Simiduia agarivorans SA1 = DSM 21679: one gene and its partner. The protein of the gene in region 1 interacts with the protein of each later gene in a pairwise test. Links are inferred from orthologs where the notes say so. Each region holds a gene or a part of one and is shown in the gene's direction. Other genes may lie near its edges.

Region 1 (3,078 bases):
GGTGGGCCTATTACGAACTCGGTTGGGGCGGTTGGTGGTTCTGGGACCCGGTGGAGAATGCGTCCTTTATGCCGTGGCTTGCCGGCACTGCGCTAATGCACTCACTGGCGGTGACAGAAAAACGCGGCGTGTTCAAAAGCTGGACACTGTTGCTGGCGATTTTCACTTTCTCGCTCAGTTTGCTGGGGACCTTTCTGGTGCGTTCCGGCGTGCTCACGTCGGTGCATGCGTTTGCCACCGATCCCGAACGCGGGTTGTTTATTCTCGCCTTCCTGTTAGTGGTGATTGGCGGTTCACTCACGCTTTATGCACTGCGGGCGCCGGCGGTTAAAAGTGCCACCAGCTTCGTAGGTATTTCGCGCGAATGGTTTTTACTGGCGAATAACATATTGCTGGTGGTGGTGCTGGCGACTGTGTTGCTGGGCACGCTGTATCCGCTGATAGCCGATGCCCTGGGCTGGGGCAAAATTTCCGTGGGCCCGCCTTACTTCAATAAATTTTTCATCCCGCTGATGGGGGTGTTGTGTATTCTGTTGGCGGTGGGGCCGCTCACGAATTACAAACGCAGCTCGGAAAAAGAACTGTTCCAGTGGTTGCGCTGGCCCTTCGTAGCGGCTGTTGTGCTGGGCGCCCTGGTGCCCTGGTTGTATGAAACGCCCTATGTCTGGCAAGCCAGTATTGCCGTATTCATTGCCAGCTGGATGGTGTTGGCCGCCGCGCGCGATCTGCGCAATAAAACCCGGCACAGTGCAACCCTGTGGGCGGGACTGAAAAAATTGTCCGTCAGTTACTTCGCCATGCATCTGGCCCATTTGGGCATGGCGGTCACGCTGATCGGTGTGGCTTTCGTGTCGCTCTATGCGGAAGAACGCGATGTGCGCATGTCGGCCGGTAAGTCTTTGGATATTGAAGGTTACCATTTCGAGCTCACCGAAATCCGCCAGGTGCGCGGCCCGAACTACCTGGCCGACGAGGCGGTGATTCTGGTCTCCAAAGGCGATGATCTGATCGCCGAAATGCGGCCCCAAAAACGCAAATACCTGAGTGGCGGCAACCTGATGACCGAAGCTGCTATCGATGCCGGTTTGTTCCGCGATTTGTATGTGGCCATGGGCGAACCGCTGGGCGATGGTGATTGGGCCATGCGGGTGCATTTCAAACCCTTTGTTCGCTGGATATGGTTGGGCGCGATATTCATGACGTTGGCGGGCATTGCCACGCTGTGGGATAAACGCTACCGCCTGCGCGTGGCGCAGAGTCGGCGTGAAGCCGGCACAGCAGTGCCCGGGCAAACACAAGGAGCCTGACCAGAATGCAACGGTTAAAGCTGTTTCTGCCGTTAATTATTTTTGCCGGCCTCGCACTCCTGTTCTGGCGTGGTTTGAGCCTGGACCCCAACGCCATGCCGTCGGCCTTAATCGATAAGCCCATGCCGGCCTTTTCATTGCCCACACTGGAAGACGAAGGCACGCCGGTGGATGAGTCCTTGTTCAAGGGCCAGGTGACGCTGTTGAATGTGTGGGCCACCTGGTGCGTGTCCTGCCGGGTTGAGCACCCGTTTCTGGTGAAGCTGGCAGAGCAGGGGGTGCGCATTGTGGGGCTGAATTACAAAGATGACCCCCGGGCCGCGCGGGAATGGCTGGTGAAACTGCACAACCCTTACGAGCTGTCGGTGATCGATGCAGACGGCCGGCTTGGACTGGACCTGGGTGTATTTGGTGCGCCTGAGACGTACGTTCTCGATAAAACCGGCACCATTCGCTACAAACACGTGGGCGTGGTGGACGACAGGGTGTGGCAAACCACACTTGGCCCGATCGTGGAGCAATTGAACGCCCAGTAGCCGGCCGGCTCCTGAGCGTTCAGGTTAATTACCCCACAATCAGAGGCAGCTGGCCGGCCCGATCTCGGTCCAATCGCTGCTGGTGCCCGGTTCCGATTGCGTCCACCAATTGGCGCGCCATTGCCGGCCGGCATGATCCACTTCGGCACCGGCCTGATAGGCTTTACCACTGATCCACACGTGCGGGATGTCGCTCAGCAAATCCCAGGTGTCGTTGGTTTGTGCCGGTTCACTGCCGGAATTCCACCATTTGGCTTTCCACACTAACTGCTGGTGCGCAACCACGCTGCCGGCGGTGTACACGTGGTGTGCTTCCCAGGCAGGATAGTTGCCCGCGTTGGGGTCGGTTTGGCTACAGCCTGGCGTTTGATTGTGTTTGATATCCACGCGAGCGCTGGCGCTGCTGTTCTGTAACCAGATTTCATTGGCCACCCGATTCTGGCTATCGAATACTATCTGCCCGTTGGCTTGCTGCATGCCCACCTGCACATCGCTGTAACGCTGATTTACGCGACCGGCCAACGCCTCTGCCCAGACACCTTGGTCACTGTTGGCTGAGCTGATGGCCAGGGTTTCAAACACCTGCTCCTGCCCATTGGCATCAAAAACCCGAAACCAGACCTCGTCACCCGGCTGTGCCACATCGGTGCTTTTTACAAAGTAACCGGCACTGATCCAGCTCGGCGGCGGGGTGGTGCCGCTGAAGCGGATATCCGAGCAGTTGTAGAATCCTTCACCGGCTTCGTCAGCCCGCTGCCAACGGGTAAACAGAATCGCATCGCCGTCGCGGCCGGCCGGCAGGTTCACGGGTACCTTGTACATTTTATGCCCGTTCATATTCACCACGGGTAGATTGCCGTGAGTGGCCACTAACTCCAGGTGATCCCATGCCAGCGTCTGTGTTGCCGGATTAAAACCCGGTTTGGTGACATAGACCTCCCAAAAGCTGGGGTTGTGCGGGGTGGATGCGTGAAACAGTAGATCGATCTGGCCACTGACCTGGGTGCGCTGCCAATCCGTGTGGGCCAGACTCATTCCCGCTTTACTGGCGTCGCCAGCGCCACAGAGATTGCCATCCTTGACCGTTTGCCTGACGGCGGCCGCGTTATTGTAGTCCACCACGTTTGCAGAAAACTCGTGGTGCTGGGTCAGCGGTGTGGCGCCCGAAACCTGAAAAGCGGCGCGGCACGCCGCGTTAGGGATGCCTGAACCGTCCGCCGGCCACCAGTAGCCGC
Region 2 (3,274 bases), 2.1 Mb from region 1 along the record:
AATAATCGGCGCAGGTACCGTTGCGCGCGCTTGTAGTCACCTTCGGACAGGGCGGCATTGGCAAGCGCAAGGTAGCGCCGGCAGATCATACTCAAGCCACGACGGGCATGGGGGTTTTCAGGGTCCAGCACCAATGCGCCGCGGTACAGCTCGAACGCACTGTTGCGCAAAGGCACGGTCAGGTGGTCGCGCGCCAACGCCTCGTCCGCCGCCGCCAGGTATTCCAACAGCTGGTTTTCCGGCTCAACCGCAGAGGGCTCGAAAGGTGCCGGCCGCTGCAACTGGGTCAGCTGCGTCAATTGCGGCACGCAGCCAGACAGAAACACCAGCAGCGCTGTAACAATCCACACCCGCGGCCGATCAGACCATCGGGAGGTGGCGCCCGCTGACAAGATGACAGCTGCGGGCGACGATTTTTGAGTTAATGGAACACGTTGAAGCACTGACCAATCCGACAAAACCACTGCCAAAGCGACAAAACGCCACGGGAAGCACACAGCTGACCAGAGGCAGGTGCTATCCTTGACCTCTTTTCTGCCCGACCCACCCGGGCATCCACATAGACATTTGTACCGGTGAACGACACTATCCCTATGCTCGCACTCATTACCCGCACGATTCACAGGGGCGCACAGTGTGCCAAAAGCCACCCACTCGCGCCAGTTTCAATACTGCTGACCCTGCTGCTTACGTTGGCGATGGCGCCCGCCCAGGCCCAGTTCACCACTGACGGGCTCGGCAGCGAACCCGAGTTCCTGCCCGTAGAAGAAGCCTACCAGGCTGTGCCGCTGGTGACGGGGCAGCAATTATCGCTGGAGTGGCGCATAAGCCCCGGCTATTACTTGTACCGGGAGCGCTTCAACCTCCAGGCGGCCCAAGGCGGTCAAACCATCCCGCTGAGTACCCAGTGGCCCGCCGGCAAACACAAATATGACGAGTACTTCGAGAAAGAACTCGAGGTGTATTACTCCGGTGTGATGCTGGAATTAGCCGGCGCCTTGGATCTGACGCAGGATTTCGAGCTCCTGACCCAATCCCAGGGCTGCGCCGACGCCGGCCTGTGCTACCCACCGCGCAATCAACGCTTCCTGTTCGACGCCAGCACCGGCCAATTCACCGAAGTGGCCGTACAACTACCCGTTGCTGCCGAATCCGCGCCAGCGGCATCAATCCCGACTCCGGCGCCCGAAGGCAGCTGGGCATTTGCCCTGCTGGCCGCTTTGTTGGGTGGCGCCATCCTCAACCTCATGCCCTGTGTGTTCCCGGTGCTGTCGATCAAGGCGCTCTCGCTGGCCGCCAGTGGTGAGGACGCCCGCCACCGGCAAATGCATGGCTGGGCCTACACGCTGGGGGTTGTGCTCAGCTTTGTCGCCATTGCAGCCGCCTTGCTGCTGGTGCGTGCCGGCGGCGAAGCGGTGGGCTGGGGCTTTCAGCTGCAGACACCGGGTCTGATACTGGCACTGGTCTATCTGTTCTTTATTCTGGGCCTGGCACTGCTGGGCGCAATCGAAATTGGCTCCGGCCTTGCCAATCTGGGCAGCGGTTTGGCCAGCAAAGGCGGACTCAAGGGTTCTTTCTTTACCGGTGGTCTCGCCACCCTGGTGGCCAGCCCGTGTACGGCGCCGTTTATGGGTACCGCGCTGGGCTACGCCATGACCCAACCCGCCTATGTCAGCCTGACCGTGTTCGCCGCCCTGGGTACCGGCATGGCATTGCCGTTTCTGGCTTTGTGCTACTTACCCAACCTGCACCAATGGCTGCCAAAACCCGGCGCCTGGATGGAAACCTTTAAGGAAATTCTGGCCTTCCCTCTGCTGCTGACCGCCATCTGGTTGCTGTGGGTGTTGGGACGTCAGACCAGCACGGATCAACTGGCGCTGGCACTGTGTGGCCTGGTGGCACTCGGGTTTGCGTTGTGGGCGTGGAAACGCCGGCACTGGCTGGGCCGGGCCTTCGCCGTCGCCGCCGTGGCAAGCGCGGTAATCCTGCCGTTGGCAGACGCCGACAGCCCCGACATCTGGACAGCCTATGACAAAGACAGCTTCAGCCAACTGCGCCAGAGCGGCCAGCCGTTGTTCGTGAATGTCACCGCCGACTGGTGCCTGACCTGCCTGGCCAACGAAAAACTGGTGTTCAGCCAGCAGGACGTGATGATTGAAGTGGCTGACGCGGATTTGCTGTTAGTGAAAGCTGACTGGACCAAATACAATGCCGATATCACTGCACTGCTGGCGCAATACCAACGCAATGGCGTGCCGCTCTACCTGATGTTCCCCGCAGATCCGGCGGCCAAACCCGAGATTTTGCCGCAGCTGCTGACGCCCGAAATCTTTACCGACGCACTTTACCGCGCGATAGAGACAAATTAAGCGAAATTGAACACCAAAGCCTGCAAGTTTTTAAATCTTGCGGGCTTTGGCTGTCAAACTGCAGCCACTTTCGCCAAACATGTCGCCTTCTGCCCACTTCCAGACAACCAAATCCCAAATAAAACAAGCGTTTTGATGCTAACTTCTGCGAACTGGTAGCGATTAGGTAAGAATTCACGGTTTTCACCTGCAACCCGTGGACAAGGAGTCACAAATGGGGCACACTCGCCCTTCATTTTCGGCTCCCGACCCTTTTGCCGACGTTCGTTGCACGATCGCGGCCAGATCAGGGAATCGGGTCATTTTGAATCAACCAGGTGACGAAATTCTCCGGCATGGCGACAATTCTTGTACTGCACGGCCCAAATCTGAATTTACTCGGCACCCGCGAGCCTGGCGTGTACGGCAGCACCACGCTGACCGACATCAACCAGCGCCTGACCGAACGCTGTCTGCGCGACGGCCATCACCTGCAAGCCCTGCAAAGCAACGCCGAATATGAACTGATCGACCGCATTCACGACGCCAAGCGCGAGGATGTGGATTTCATTCTGATCAACCCCGCTGCGTTTACCCATACCAGCATCGCGCTGCGCGATGCGTTATTGGCGGTCGCGATCCCCTTTATCGAAGTGCACCTGTCAAATGTGCACGCGCGTGAACCATTCAGACACCACTCCTACTTTTCCGATGTGGCGGTGGGTGTCATCTGTGGGCTGGGAGCCCAGGGATATGAGCTGGCATTGGAAGCCGCACTTCAGAAACTGGCCTGAAAACCAATTCCTATTAACAGGCAATAACACAAAGTGAGAGTGTGATGGATATTCGCAAAATCAAAAAGTTGATTGAGCTCCTTGAAGAATCCGACATCGGCGAAATTGAAATTAAAGAGGGTGAAGAATCAG

What was found.
Region 2: the proteins of M5M_RS00260 (region 1) and M5M_RS09415 interact in binary tests that used the Escherichia coli proteins (3 or more experiments, as listed by UniProt). The link is inferred for Simiduia agarivorans SA1 = DSM 21679 from one-to-one orthologs.

The regions. Positions count from the first base shown.
Region 1 is NC_018868.3:56,700-59,777, forward strand. What follows is about bases 322-3,077. They hold M5M_RS00260 (DsbE family thiol:disulfide interchange protein), read left to right. Parts: upstream 322-1,312; coding sequence 1,313-1,843; downstream 1,844-3,077. Other genes in these bases: M5M_RS00255 (heme lyase CcmF/NrfE family subunit), read left to right, coding at 322-1,307; M5M_RS00265 (lytic polysaccharide monooxygenase), read right to left, coding at 1,883-3,077. Also shown: more of M5M_RS00255, read left to right, coding at 1-321; more of M5M_RS00265, read right to left, coding at 3,078-3,078. UniProt on the Escherichia coli protein: Involved in disulfide bond formation. Catalyzes a late, reductive step in the assembly of periplasmic c-type cytochromes, probably the reduction of disulfide bonds of the apocytochrome c to allow covalent linkage with the heme.
Region 2 is NC_018868.3:2,107,540-2,110,813, forward strand. Bases 21-2,972 are described here. They hold M5M_RS09415 (protein-disulfide reductase DsbD family protein), read left to right. Parts: upstream 21-575; coding sequence 576-2,369; downstream 2,370-2,972. Other genes in these bases: M5M_RS09410 (tetratricopeptide repeat protein), read right to left, coding at 21-350; aroQ (type II 3-dehydroquinate dehydratase), read left to right, coding at 2,705-2,972. Outside these bases: more of M5M_RS09410, read right to left, coding at 1-20; more of aroQ, read left to right, coding at 2,973-3,142; accB (acetyl-CoA carboxylase biotin carboxyl carrier protein), read left to right, coding at 3,187-3,274. UniProt on the Escherichia coli protein: Required to facilitate the formation of correct disulfide bonds in some periplasmic proteins and for the assembly of the periplasmic c-type cytochromes.